Regions from separate parts of the Paradevosia tibetensis genome, predicted to be linked through region 2. Evidence: predicted binding sites of a transcription regulator. Region 2 holds the regulator's gene; the other holds the start of a gene.
What was found. Region 2 encodes PhoB, which activates phosphate uptake and scavenging genes when phosphate is short. Its sites were predicted from a motif close to TGTCATNNANCTGTCAT; they were not measured.
Positions count from the first base shown of each region.

Region 1: FNA67_RS01830 (alpha-D-ribose 1-methylphosphonate 5-triphosphate diphosphatase) is a predicted target of PhoB. The motif match lies at 4,331-4,347, and genes of this name have one in related genera.

Region 1 is NZ_CP041690.1:349,496-356,804, forward strand. It holds gene FNA67_RS21800 (DUF6622 family protein) at 1-49, opposite strand, end outside; gene FNA67_RS21805 (LytTR family DNA-binding domain-containing protein) at 164-964, shown strand; gene FNA67_RS01810 (type III PLP-dependent enzyme domain-containing protein) at 1,078-1,395, shown strand; gene FNA67_RS01815 (HAD family hydrolase) at 1,485-2,162, shown strand; gene FNA67_RS01820 (YoaK family protein) at 2,189-2,902, opposite strand; gene FNA67_RS01825 (cell wall hydrolase) at 3,366-4,205, shown strand; gene FNA67_RS01830 (alpha-D-ribose 1-methylphosphonate 5-triphosphate diphosphatase) at 4,398-5,540, shown strand; gene phnN (phosphonate metabolism protein/1,5-bisphosphokinase (PRPP-forming) PhnN) at 5,537-6,172, shown strand; gene FNA67_RS01840 (LysR family transcriptional regulator) at 6,176-7,309, opposite strand, start outside.
Region 2 is NZ_CP041690.1:767,305-774,613, reverse strand. It holds gene pstA (phosphate ABC transporter permease PstA) at 1-1,029, shown strand, start outside; gene pstB (phosphate ABC transporter ATP-binding protein PstB) at 1,039-1,845, shown strand; gene phoU (phosphate signaling complex protein PhoU) at 1,856-2,566, shown strand; gene phoB (phosphate regulon transcriptional regulator PhoB) at 2,609-3,310, shown strand; gene FNA67_RS03755 (MurR/RpiR family transcriptional regulator) at 3,361-4,197, opposite strand; gene FNA67_RS03750 (N-formylglutamate amidohydrolase) at 4,305-5,120, shown strand; gene FNA67_RS03745 (amino acid permease) at 5,113-6,633, shown strand; gene FNA67_RS03740 (glutamine synthetase family protein) at 6,716-7,309, shown strand, end outside.

The DNA of each region.
Region 1 (7,309 bases), 420 kb from region 2:
CCCAGCCGGGCGTATGAGTGAGAATGTCGAGGAAGGAAGGCTGCTGCATTTTTGTCGATTCTCCATTCTGGGCGGCGCCCCTGCGGCCCGCCGTCGGTGCAGCGGTCTTGACGCGCCCCTCGCGGCCCGGCAAATCCGGATACGTCAATCCGGAACCTGCTTCGTGAACAGCAGCCCCCTGCATTTCGCGCTTCGTGAATTACGGCTGAGCTTTTCCAATCCCCGCGCCCTGGGGGTGATGCTGGTCGTCGCCGTGGTCCTGGGCCTGGCCGGCCCCTTCGGCACCTTCCAGCAATTGGGGACCGCCGCCCGCTTCGGCTACTGGGCCGTCATCGTCATCGCCACCTATGGCGTCGGCCTCTTCGTCTCCATGCTTGCCCTCGCCATGGTGCGCCCCCGGTTGTCCAACCGCGCCGTGCTCACCCTTGTCCTCGCACTCGCGTCGGCCATCCCCGTCGCGGTCACCGTGACCGTGGTCAACATGGTTTTCCTCGGCGAACGCCTGCCCGATCCGGGCGGGTTCGTCACCCTTGTCCTCAACTGCTTCGTCATCACCCTTGGCGTGGCGGTGCTTGTCGTGCTGGCTGTCCGCAACGGCAGTGCCGTGCAGGAGACGCCCGCCGCGCAGCCATCGCCCGCCGCGCCCGAGCCCCCCGCACTCTTCAAGCGCCTGCCCCTGCCGCAACGCGGCGCACTATGCTATCTGACGATGCAGGACCACTACGTAGACGTCGTCACCGACCGCGGCCACGCCCTGATCCTGATGCGCCTTTCCGACGCCATCGCCGAGACTGCTCCCGTCCGGGGCCTGCAGATCCATCGTTCGCACTGGATCGCTCTCGACGCCGTCAGGGGTGTCAGCAAGGATGATGGTAAGGCGCTGGTAGAAATGTCGGACGGGGTCCGCCTGCCTGTCAGCCGCTCCTATCTCGCGGCCGCGCGGGAAGCTGGTCTTGTCGTCTGATGGTGTCGCCGCGTGCCTGAAAATCGTCTCAAATTTTATCGATTGAGCACCGTGGAATTTAGCAGCTTGGGCTTAGTGATGGCTCTCGGAACATCCGCGTATGGAGTGAGTTTATGAGAGAGAGGCAGCAGCGGATTGCAGTGGCGATCGTTGGCGAGCTCGAGCGCCAGGCCGCTGCAGGTGTGCCGCGGGCGCCCATCATCCACGAGCGCTTCGGCTTTAAGGAATACGATATCGACGGCACGCTCGACATCGAAGCCATTGCCATTGTTGTCGATTCCGCACTCGACCTCATGCCCGATCCCGTCGAGATCCTGGCGCCCAACGCCAATGATCGCCGCACCGGCCGCGACCGCCGCCAGGGCAACCAGGGCTGGACCGACGCCGAACGGCGCTCGGGCAAGGACCGCCGCAAGCCCGAGGAAGACTGAGCGCCGGGGTCCAGCTTTTCGCGCCGCGCAACGCCGCTGCGCGCCCGGCGCCAGTGGTAAAACCGGCCGAACCGGCCTATGTTCTACCCATGATGCAATTGAAGCCCTTTCAGGCCGCCATATTCGATATGGACGGCACGATACTCGATACAGAACTCGTCTTCCGCTCGATCGTTTTCGAAGTCGCCGGCCAGCTCGGCTATGAGATGACCGATACGGTCCACAAGTCCATGGTCGGCTCCAGCCACGAGACCACCAACCGCCTGCTGGTCGAGGCCTACGGCGTCGCCTTCCCCTATGCCATCTTCGATGAGAAGTGCCGTTTCATGATGCGCGAGCGCATGCATGAGGATGTGCCCGTCAAGGCCGGCGCTCGCGAGATTCTCGCCGAGCTGCGCGGCCGCGGCATTCCCACCGCCATCGCCACCTCCTCGCGCAACGCCCACGCCACCGCCCACCTGGGCGCGGCCCAGCTCATCGGCATGTTCGATACCATCGTCACCCGCGACGATGTCGCCAATCCCAAGCCGCATCCCGAGCCCTACCTGCTCGCCGCCGGTCGGCTGGGGGTCGAGCCCGTTCACTGCCTGGCGCTCGAGGATTCCCACTCGGGCGTCCGCGCTGCTTCGGCCGCCGGCATGCAGACCATCATGATCCCCGATCTGGTCGGCCCGAATGACGAGATTCGCGCGCTCTGCTTTGCGGTGATGGAAAGCCTGCACCAGGTGCGCGAGGCCGCCTTTCCCGTGGTCGAACTGACGCGCTAGTCCGTCCACAGCTTATCCACAGGCGCTCAGATCCTGCGCGCCTTGAGGATTTCCGGGATCGCGGTCGACATCAGTAACACCGCCGCGCCCACCAGCAGCGCGCCCCCGATGCTGCCATAGAGCAGCACCCCCACGATCCCGCCGATGATGAAGGCGAGGATCGTCATGGCGTGGAGCCGCAGGCGCGAGCGGTTCGCCGGCCATTCCTCGGCCGGCTCGACCCCGCGCTTGACGTCGAACAGCGTCGCCAGCTCGATTCCCATATCGGTGGCCATGCCTGAGACATGGGTGGTGCGCACCCGCGCGTTGGAAATGCGCGTGGCCGAGGCGTTCTGCAGGCCCATGAGGAAACTGAGCCCGATGATCAGCACCACGCTCCTGTGGATGCCCGGCAGCCACAGGTCCGCCATGCCGAAAAGCCCCAGCAGCGCCGCCTCGGTGAGGATCGAGAAGGCATAGACCGCCCGCACCTTCTTGCGTCGCCCATAGTTGATCATGAGCGAAGACGCCCAGGCCCCGAAGATGAAGGCAGTGACGATGCTGCCATAGAGCAGCGCCATGAGGAGATTGCCGGTCGCCAGGTAGTCCGAGAGCGCCGAGACATTGCCGGTCATGTTGGCCGAGTAATACCCAACGGCATGGAAGCCAGCCGCGTTCACGGCGCCCGCCACCCCCGCCAGGATGGAGGCCAGTCGGACATCGACTTCGACGGTTCGTTCGTCGCCTTCGTGGAGCAGCATCGGTCGTCTTGTGCGCATCGGGGGCGGAATCGCCCGGGCAGGACCTTCCCAATAGCACCCGCGCGGCGCCTCCGGCCAGCCGTCCCGCGTTGCAGCCGGGCACCAGCGGCGCCCAAATCGTTAAAATTGCGACGGGTCTGGTAATTAACCATTTGCCCTGGATGCCATTGGCCGCAACTCCTTCCAGGAATTGAGGTATCAAGCTCTGCGGAGCCCGTTAACCGTGTTTTAAGACGTTAGCGCACATGGTTAAGCAGATGTAAATTCTGGGTTCCCTCCCGGCTTGGCCTCCGCTAGGGTGCCGCCCGGGAACAGACGAAAAATCTGGGGTCGCTAGCCGGGCTTGGCTAACTAGGGCGGCGTCGGGGAAAGACGGGGCGTATTGACGAGAGGCCATCTCGCCACAGCTATTCGCGCGAGTGTTCATGCCGCAGCCATCGCCGCTGCCGCGCTGGTACTCTTTGTGACTGTTAAGGCAACACCTGCCCAGGACACGATTCGGGTCGCCGAAATCGTGCCGGCCGTTACCTCCCACGCTCTGGCGATCGAGCGCCAGAAGCCGGTCATTGCCAGCTTCTCCGGTCCCATTACGCTGCGCGGCTCGATCGACGAGGTCGTGCCGGTCGCCAAGGCCCAGCCCAAGCTGACGCCTGAATTCCTCCAGGCCTATGTAGAACGTCAGAAGGCCCTGCGTTCGTTCAATCACTTTGACGTGGCCCCCGAGGCCAAGCTCACCACCGAGGTGCTGCTCGGCTATATCGCCCGCCAGCAGAACCCGGCGCTCGCCGCCATCGACAAGGCGTCCACGAGCCAGAACACCGTGAGCGACGACGTGCTGGCGGCCTACGCCGCCGAAAAGTTCATGCCCACGGCCAAGAAGGTCAAACTCGCCGATGGCGAGCGCCTCTGCCTCACTCAGGCCATCTATCACGAAGCGCGCGGCGAGAGCGAACAGGGCCAGTGGGCCGTCGCCAACGTCATCATCAACCGCGCCTTCTCCAGCCGTTTCCCCTCGACCATCTGCGGCGTCGTCTTCCAGAACGCCCAGTCGGGCAAGCACCAGTGCCAGTTCTCGTTCGCCTGCGACGGCCGCTCGGACATGGGCACGGAGCGCCGCGCCTGGAAGCGTTCGATGGAAATCGCCGACGCCGCCTTTGCCGAATTCCAGCAGGGTAAGCGTCCGGGCGTTGTTCCCAAGTCGGCCCTCTACTACCACACCACTTCGGTCTCCCCGAACTGGTCGGCGACCTTCAGCCGCGTCGCCGCCATCGGCGCCCACATCTTCTACGCGCCCAACCGGTAAGCCGGGCAGGGCGCCTCGCGCCCGCCTCCCATCCCATCATTATCCGCCGCGTCCCCGCCGCCTGCCTGTACGCCAAGGCGGCGTTCGGCACGCCGATTATGTCGGCCCGGCCGGCTTGCCCCTACTGCCATCGCACTGTCATACTGCCGGGATACGGGCAGTCCCCGACACGATTCATGGTTCCTTTCGAAAATGTCCGCCTCCAGAGAACAGGTCTTCTCCAACGCCCGCCTCGTGCTAGCCGACGAGGAGGTCGGCGGCACCGTTCTCGTGCGTGACGGACTGATCGCCGACATTTCGGAAGGCTCGGCCGCTGGTGAGGATTTCGGCGGCGACTACCTGATTCCCGGCCTCATCGAGCTTCACACCGATCATCTCGAAAACCACTACGCCCCGCGTCCGGGCGTGGTCTGGAACCCTATTGCCGCCGTCCAGGCCCACGATGCCCAGGTCGCTTCCTCCGGCATCACCACCGTGCTCGACGCGCTGCGACTGGGTACCGACGAGCAGACCGATGTCGATCACGCCGATATGCGGCACCTGGCCGATGCCATCGAGCAGGCCATGGCCGACGACCGCCTGCGCGCCGACCATTTCATCCACCTGCGCTGCGAGGTCTCCTCGCCCGATTGCCTGGAAGGCCTCGAGCTCTTCAAGGGCGATCCGCGCGTGCGCCTGGCCTCGCTCATGGACCACGCGCCCGGCCAGCGCCAGTTCGCCAGCCTGGCCGAATACGCCAAGTACTACCAGGGCAAGCTCAAGATGCCCGACGACGTGTTCCGCGCCTTCTGTGAACGCCGCATCGCCGAGTCGCAGGCCAATGCCCCGCGCAATCGCGCCGCCATCGCCGAGATCGCCAAGGAGCGCGGCATCGTGCTCGCCAGCCATGACGACGCTACCGAAGGCCATGTCGCCGAAGCGGTGGAGCAGGGCATCAGCGTCGCCGAATTCCCCACCACGCTGGAGGCCGCCCGCGCCTCCCACGAGGCCGGCCTCGCCGTCCTCATGGGCGCCCCCAATATCGTGCGCAACGGCTCGCACTCGGGCAACGTCTCGGCGCGCGAGCTGGCCGAGGCCGGCTATCTCGATATCCTCTCGTCCGACTACGTGCCCTTCTCGCTGATGCAGGCCGTGTTCTCGCTCAACGACAAGGTCGAGGCCATCAAGCTGCCCGAGGCCATTTCCCTGGTCACCAGCCGCCCGGCCGCCGCTGCCGGGTTCGATGACCGCGGCGAGATCGCCATCGGCAAGCGCGCCGACCTGGTGCGGGTGCGCCTCCACGAGGGCGTGCCGATCGTGCGCGCCGTCTACCGCCAGGGGCAGCGGGTGATATGACGCGCTCCGCCCCGGATAAGTCGCCCACGCGGGAGGACGCCGGGGCGACCGGCGCCTTCATCGCCGTGGTCGGCCCGAGCGGCTCGGGCAAGGATTCGATCATCAACTATGCCCGCGACCATCTCCTGGGCCGGCCCAACTTCGTCTTCCCGCGCCGCATCATCACCCGCCAGGCCGATGCGCGCAGCGAGGATCACGACACCCTTACGATCGAGGCCTTCATCCAGACCAAGGCCCGCGGCGGCTTCGCCCTCGATTGGGAGGCGCATGGCCTGAGCTATGCCTTGCCCGCCAGCATCGATGATGACATCGCCGCCGGGCGCGTGGTCATCGTCAACACCTCCCGCGCCCTGGTGCCGGCCCTCGCCGCCCGCTACCGGCATCTGGTCGTGGTTTCCGTTTCCGCCCACCCCGATATCATCGCCCAGCGCCTCGCCAGCCGCGGCCGGGAGGATGCGGCCACCATCGCCAGGCGCCTCAGCCGCATGCAGGTCGAGGAAAGCCTGCGCTCGGACGCCATCCTCATCGAGAACTCCGGCCCCATCGAAATGGCCGGCCAGCGCTTCGTCCACGTCCTCGAGGACGCCGCCCTCGATATCGAGGACGGCAAGGCCCGGCTCGGCGAGGACTAGCCCCTAGGCCCCGTCCATCAGGGCCAGCATCATCTCGCCCACGCTCCGCCCGCCCCCCGGTGGCCACACCAGCCGCAGCGGCAGCGCGTGCTCTTCCCCCAGCGGCACCCGTCCCAGGTCCCCCCGGATATTGCTCACCGAGGCTTCCGGCAGCACCGAGAGGAACCCGTGATGGAGGATGAGGTTGACGATCACGGGGATCGAGTCGATCTCGATCAGCGTGAGCTTTTCGCGCTGCGCCTCGCCCAGCGTGGCGTCGAGATAGCGCGTCACCGCCTGCCGCAGCCCGCTCTTGGGGCTGGGCACGGCAATCGGCATGCTGGTCAGCAGCGCCCCCAGGTCGCCGGCCGACTCGAGCGCCGCCTGCGTGCCCACCAGCGCCAGCGGCGACCAGTAGATCAGCCTCGCCTCGTATTCGGGCGGCACCGTTTCGACATCGAGCATCGCCGCATCGAATCGCCCGCCCTTGAGCCCGGAGAGCAGTTCCTCCGCCGTCGTGCTCGAAACGAAGAGCGGCTGGCGCGGGCGCGCCTTGAGCCAGCGGGCCGTCAGGTCCGCGAGGAGCCGCGCCAGTTCGCTCTCGTAGCCGAGCGGGATCACCGAGCCGAGCCTTACCGTCGCCGCGCTCTTGCGGAACCGGTCCGTCGCCGCCCGCGACAGGCGCGCCCATACCGCCTCGAGTTCATGAACCAGCGCCAGCACCCGCTCGCCTTCCGCCGTCGGGCGCGAACCGGCGGTGCCCCGTTCGAGCAGGGGCGCGCCGACCACGCCTTCCAGCGCCGCCAGTTGCCGGGTGAGCTGCGGCTGCCCCAGGTCCAGCCGCTGCGCCGCCTTGCGCACGCTGCCCGCCTCGACCACCTCGGCGAACCGCCACAATGCATCCAGGCTCACTGTCCTGCGCCCCGCCTCGGGCAGCATTTCCGTGATGATGGCGGCCGCCTTTTCGATCTCGGGCGCCAGCCGCTGCGCCTCGAGCGTAAGCACCATCCCCGTGCCGGCGCGCTCGGCCAGCGTTACCGATATCTCGGCCTCCAGCCGCGCCATGGCCGCCGCCACGCTGCCCGGCGCCCGTTTGAGGTCGCGCGCCGCTCCGCGTATGCTGCGCGCCGCCAGCACGCGTTGGGCGATGACCAGGGT
Region 2 (7,309 bases):
CCGCAGGTGGCCCGCCTCTCGCTGGCCGCCGTGCTCGGGGTCGACCCGAGCGACAGCAAGGCGATGAAGCAGGTTTCGGGCATGGTCTCGGATTCGGTGCGCGGGCAGCTGCGCGCCATGGTTCAGGCCGATCCCTCGATCGTGGGCACCACCCAGACGGTGGCGCTGCTGGCCGGGGCCGATATCGACAGCGCCAACAAGGGCCAGATCGACCTCTCCGTGCCCGAGGCCAAGCGCAAGGTTTCCGACCAGCAGATCGCCTGGCTCGAGGAGCTGCGCCAGCACGGCCGGATCTCGACGCCCTTCAACTGGGGCCTGTTCACCTATGGCGCCTCCAGCCGCCCGGAAGCTTCGGGCCTGGGCGTGGCCATGGTCGGCTCGGCCTACATGATGCTGATCGTCCTGATCGTCGCCCTGCCGATCGGGGTTGCCGCCTCGATCTATCTGGAGGAGTTCGCCCCCAAGAACCGGGTGACCGACATCATCGAGATCAACATCAACAACCTGGCCGCCGTCCCCTCGATCGTCTTTGGCCTCCTCGGCCTGGCCGTCTTCATCAACTTCATGGGCATGCCGCGCTCGGCGCCGATCGTGGGCGGGCTCGTGCTCTCACTGATGACGCTGCCGACCATCATCATCGCCACCCGCGCCGCGCTGCGCTCGGTGCCGCCCTCCATCCGCTCGGCGGCGCTGGGCCTGGGCGCTTCGCGCATGCAGATGGTGTTCCACCACGTGCTGCCGCTGGCGATGCCCGGCGTGCTCACGGGCACCATCATCGGCCTCGCCCGCGCCCTGGGCGAAACCGCCCCCCTGCTCCTCATCGGCATGGTGGCGTTCGTGGCGGACTATCCGGCGACCCCGCTGCAGCCGGCGACCGCCCTGCCCGTCCAGATCTACATGTGGTCCAACGAAGCCGAACGCGCCTTCGTGGAACGCACTTCCGGTGGCATTATCGTGCTGCTGGCCTTCCTTGCCGTGATGAACATCACCGCCATCATCCTTCGCAAACGCTTCGAACGCCGCTGGTAGGACCGACAAATGAGTGAAGCTATGACCCTCGACACCGCTCCGGCGCCCGCAAGCACCGTTCCCGTCAAGATCCGCGGCAAGGACGTCTCGGTCTTCTACGGGGAGAAGCAGGCCCTGTTCGACGTCAACCTCGACATCGAGCGTAACCGCGTGACTTCGCTCATCGGCCCGTCCGGTTGCGGCAAGTCGACGTTCCTGCGGTGCCTGAACCGCATGAACGACACCATCGACTCCTGCCGAGTGACCGGCGAGATCCTGCTCGACAGCGACGACATCTATGACCGCAATATCGACGTGGTCGAGCTGCGCGCCCGTGTCGGCATGGTGTTCCAGAAGCCCAATCCCTTCCCCAAGTCCATCTACGAGAACGTGGCCTACGGCCCGCGCATCCATGGGCTGGCCCGCACAAAGGCCGAGATGGATGAAGTGGTCGTCTCCTCGCTGCGCCGCGCGGGCCTGTTCGAGGAGGTCAAGGATCGCCTCGACTCCCCGGGCACCGGGCTTTCGGGCGGGCAGCAGCAGCGCCTGTGCATTGCGCGCGCCATCGCCACCAAGCCCGAAGTGCTGCTGATGGACGAGCCCTGCTCGGCGCTCGACCCGATCGCCACCGCCATCATCGAAGAGCTCATCGACGAGCTGCGCGAGAACTTCACCATCGTGATCGTGACGCACTCGATGCAGCAGGCCGCCCGCGTTTCCCAGAAGACGGCGTTCTTCCACCTCGGCAAGCTGATCGAGGAAGGCGTCACCGAAGAGATCTTCACCAATCCGGTCAACAAGAAGACCCAGGACTACATCACTGGCCGTATCGGCTAAGGAGCCCTAGATGCCCACCCTACAGAGCGAACACATCGTCTCCTCCTACGAGGATGAGCTGACCCAGCTGGCCCGGTCGATTTCCGAGATGGGCGGGGAGGTGGAAGCGGCCGTGCTGAACGCCACCACGGCGCTGCTCAAGCTCGACCATAACCTCGCCCGCCAGACGGTCGCCGCCGACAAGCGCATCGACGAGATGCAGCGCAAGATCGACGAAACCGCGGTTTCCATGATCGCCCGCCGCCAGCCCATGGCCACGGACCTGCGCTCGATCATCACCTCGATCCACGTGGCCAACGACCTCGAGCGCGTCGGCGACATGGCCAAGCAGGTCTCGCGCCGCGCCCTCCAGATCGAAGGCCTGTCGCTCGCGCCCAAGTTCTACAACGGGCTCAAGCACATGACGGACCTGATCCTGGCCCAGCTCAAGGCGGCGCTCGATGCCTATTCGACCCGCAACGGGGCGGCCGCGATTGCCGTGTGCAACCGCGACGACGAGATCGATGCGCTCTACACCTCGATCTTCCGCGAACTGCTCACGTACATGATGGAGGATCCGCGCAACATCACGCAGTGCACGCACCTGCTGTTCTGCGCCAAGAACCTCGAGCGCGTCGGCGACCACGCCACCAACATCGCCGAGGCCGCCTTCTATCTCGACACCGGCCGGTATCTCTCGGGCGACGTCGAAGACCTCCACCGGACCCAGGTTCGCGAGTAATCTCGCGAACCCCCAGCCTTTCCCCCACCCGGAACCGCTGAAATGCCTGCAACGATCATGATCGTCGAAGACGAGGCCGATCTGGCGCTGATGATGCGCTACAACCTCGAGGCGGAAGGATTCACCGTGCTCTCCTCGGCGAGCGGCGATGAAGCCGCCGACCAGATGCGCGAGAAGATCCCCGACCTGATCCTCCTGGACTGGATGCTGCCCGGCCTTTCGGGCATCGAGCTCTGCCGCCGCTGGCGCGCCCGCGAGGAAACCGCCCGCGTGCCGATCATCATGATCACGGCGCGCGGCGAGGAAGAGGAGCGCGTGCGCGGCCTGGCGACGGGCGCGGACGACTACGTCGTCAAGCCGTTCTCCATCCCGGAGCTCCTGGCCCGCATCAACGCGCTGCTGCGCCGGTCGAACCCCCAACTCGTCACCACCGTACTCAAGGCGGGCGACCTGGAGCTGGACCGCACCAGCCACCGCGTGCGCCGCTCCGGCCGCGAGGTGCATCTGGGGCCGACGGAATATCGCCTGCTCGAATACCTGATGCGTCACCCCGGCCGCGTCTATTCGCGCGAGCAACTGCTCGACGGCGTCTGGGGCAACGACGTCTATGTGGACGAGCGAACCGTGGACGTGCATGTCGGACGGCTGCGCAAGGCCATCAATCGCGGCAAGAGCGCCGACCCGATCCGCACGGTACGTGGCGCCGGCTATTCCTTCGACGAGCAGTTCGCGGCGGCGAGCTGAGACTAAAGCGCGCTGGTGGGTCTCTGCCGGCGCGCTTCTTCCCGCCGAGGCTAATTGTGCTCGACCGAGCCCATCCGCTTTTCCGCGCTCGGCCAGGCCAGTTCGGTGGCGCGCGCGATCAAGGCCTCGGTGAGCGCGAAGATGGCGGTGTTGGCATCCCAGGTGCGATCGACCGCGATGCGGCAGGGCAGCACGATCTTGGCGTAGCGCGAGAGCGGGGAAATCCACTCATCGGTGATGAGCACCATGAAGGCGCGACGCGCCGCCAGACTGGCGGCGACCTCGAGCAGGTCGGCGTCGTAGCGGCGGATATCGAAAAGCACCACGGTGTCATCGGCGCGGATATCGAGCAGCTGGTCGTTGCGGGCGGCGGGACGGCCATCGAGGCGGCGCACGCCGGGGCGCACGAGACGCAGATGCGCTTCCATGTAGCTGGCCATGGCATCGGTGAACCGGCCACCCACGATATGGCAGCCCCGCTTGAGATCGGCGAGGCGGGCGCTGGCGGCCTCGAACTCGGAGGTGGGTATGCGCGCCGCAGAGGCGTGCATGTTGGAGGTCACCTGCGAGAAGAAATCGCCCAGGAAGTCGCCGATGGCGGTCTGGTGACGGACGGCGGCGAGGCTGCGCTGCAGGGGCGACTTGGCGCGTTCCTCCAGCTCCTCGCGCAGGCACCGCTGGAAATCGGGATAGGACTTGAACCCGAGCTGAGCGATGAAGCGCAGGACGGTGGCGGCGCTGGCCCCGCTTTGCTGGGCGAACTCGGCGACCGGGGCCAGGCCGATGGTGGGGTAATTGGCGAGCAGCCCGCGCGCGGCGCGCTTCTCGGCGGCGGTGAGCCGGTGGTTGGCTTCGTGGATACGGGCCTCGACGCTCGGACTTTCCACGGTCATCCCCCTCGCAGACGCTGAAACGACAATTTCAATATTGACAGATATCGCCGATACGGAACAACTGTTGCAAACGTTAACCGAACAAAAATCGCGTGTCTCTCATGGATGGGTCGAGACTGCAGCCGGTTCAGGTCAACAACGCCGAAGGGTCCTCCCCCTTCGTGCTGGTCTGCGATCACGCCTCCAACCGCATCCCACCCGAATATGGCGATCTCGGCCTCAAGCCGAGCGAGCGGGTGAGCCATATCGCCTGGGATCCGGGGGCACTTTCGGTGGCGCTGGGGCTACTCGAGGCGCTGGACGCGCCCCTGGTCTATTCGACGGTGAGCCGGCTCATCATCGACGCCAACCGCGACCATGAAGCACCCGATCTCATCCCCGCCATCAGCGAACGCACGACGATACCGGGCAATGCGAAAATCGACCCGCTCGAACGGGCGCACCGGATCGTGGCGTTCCATACCCCGTTCCATCAAGCCATCGGCGCGCTACTGGACCGGCGCAAGGCGGCCGGGCGGGAGACCATCCTGGTGACGGTGCATTCGTTCACACCGGTCTACAAGGACGTGCCGCGGCCATGGCCGATCGGGCTCATCCACGGCACCAACCCTGCTTTCACGGCCGCATTGCGCGATGCGCTCCTCGATGAGGACCGGGCGCTCAACATCGGCTGGAACGAACCCTATGCAGCATTGAACGGAGTGACTTATACGCTCGAACATCACGGGGACGGGCGCGGGCTCGATTCCACCATGATCGAGATCCGAAACGACGAGATTCTCGAACCCGCCGGGGTGGCCTTGTGGTCGAACCGGCTGGCCCGGTGCCTACAGGCCGCGCGAGGGACGTTGGCGGCACGGCAACCGGTTCTGTCACCATCGATCCAGGGGCATCCATCAGGAGGGACAAATGGCTGAGACACCCTTAGTGGGTCGCGGGGGCGTCAAGTACGCCTCGCGCGACAAGTCGTATTTCGAGAAACGCGGGCTGCAGCGTTATGCAGGCGTGTGGTCGCTGTGGGCGCTGGGCGTGGGCGCGGTTATCTCGGGTCACTTTTCGGGCTGGAACTTCGGCTTCGCCACGGGCGGCTGGGGCGGCATGCTGGTGGCCGGCATCATCATCGCCATCATGTATCTGGGGCTGGTCTTCTCGATCGCCGAGATGAGCCCGGCGCTGCCGCATACGGGCGCGGCCTATTCGTTCGCGCGCACCTCGATGGGACCCTGGGGCGGGTTCATCACGGGCCTCTTCGAGAATGTCGAATACGTGCTGACGCCGGCGGTGATCGTGACGTTCATCTCGGCCTATTTCGGCTCCATCACGGGAATCGAGCCGGCCTATTATCCGGTGCTCTGGGTGGTGTTCTACCTCATCTTCCTGGGGCTCAACATCTTCGGGGTGGCGCTCTCCTACCGGGTGACGCTGACGGTGACGCTGATCGCGCTGGCGGGGCTCGTGGTCTTCTGGATCTCGGCTTTCGGGCACATGGACTTCAACCGCTGGGCGCTCAATATCGGGGTGGGCCCGGACGGCGCGGCGGTGGAACTGCCGGAGGGCAACGGCCCCTGGTTCCCGTTCGGCTTCTCGGGTGTGCTGGCGACCCTGCCCTTCGCGGTGTGGCTGTTCCTGGCCATCGAGCAGGTGCCGCTGGCGGCCGAGGAATCGGTCGACCCAAAACGTGACATGCCGCGCGGCATCCTGCTCGGCTTCGCCACGCTGGTGCTTTCCGCCTTCATGATCGTGCTGCTCAACCCCTCGATCGTGGGCGTGGGCTCGTTCGCGCTTTCGTCCTCGCTCGAGCCGGCGCTGTTCGGCTTCCGCCAGATCTACGGCGATGCGGGCGCGACGGCGCTGGGCGTGGTGGCGCTGGTGGGACTCATCGCCTCGTTCCACACCATCCTCTATGCGCAGGGGCGGCAGGTCTATTCGCTCAGCCGCGCCGGATACTTCCCTTCGGCGCTCTCGATCACCCATTCCAAGCACAAGACCCCGCATGTGGCCATGATCACGGGCGCGACGCTGGGGCTGGTGGTGATGCTCGTCATCTGGTTCGCCAATGGCGGGGGCGGCGACGGGGAAACGCAGCTGGGCGACGACATCATCGGCTCGGTGCTGCTCAACATGGCCGTGTTCGGCGCGATGCTGAGCTACATCATGCAGGCGATCAGCTTCATCCTGCTGCGGCGCAACCTGCCCAACATCGCCCGTCCGTTCCGCAGCCCGGTGGGCATTCCGGGCGCGATCGTCACCATCATCATCGCGGCGGTGACGCTGTTCTACCAGATGCAGGACCCGAACTTCTCCAAGGGCGTGGTGTGGGTGATCGTCTGGTGCGTGGTGGGCATCATCTACTTTGCGGCGGTGGGCAGGAACCGGCTGATCCTCTCGCCGGAAGAGGAATTCGCCCTGGAGCATCGCTCCAAGGCCTAGCCTTCCTCCCGGGGGGCCGCGGGCGTGGGGTTCCGCGGCTCCCAACCTTGAACTGCAACGACAAGAAGAGGGAGCAAAACTCATGGCCGGAGCCTATTCGCTCGACGCGCTGAAATCGGATGTTTCAAAGGGCCTGATCGATACGGTGCTCGTCGCCTTTCCCGACATGCAGGGACGGCTGATCGGCAAGCGCTTCCAGGCGCAGTTCTTCCTCGATGGCGCGATCGACGAAACGCATGGCTGCGACTACCTGCTGGCCAACGACATCGACATGGAGCCGGTGCCCGGCTACGAGGCGGCCAACTGGGCCAAGGGCTATGGCGATTTCGTCATGAAGCCCGATGTCACAACGCTCATGAAGGCGGCATGGCTGGACGGCACGGCGATCATCCTGGCGGACCTCGTCGACCACCATCACCACGCGCCCATTCCGCACTCGCCGCGCGCCATCCTCAAGGCGCAACTGGCCCGGCTCGAGAAAATGGGCTTTTCGGCCAATTTCGCCTCCGAGCTCGAATTCTACCTGTTCGACGAGACTTTTCGCGGGGCTTACGAGAAGGGCTACCGGAACCTGACCACCGCCGGCTACTACATCGAGGATTACCACATCTTCCAGACCACCAAGGAAGAGGGCGTGATGCGGCTGGTGCGCAACCAGCTCCAGGCATCGGGCATC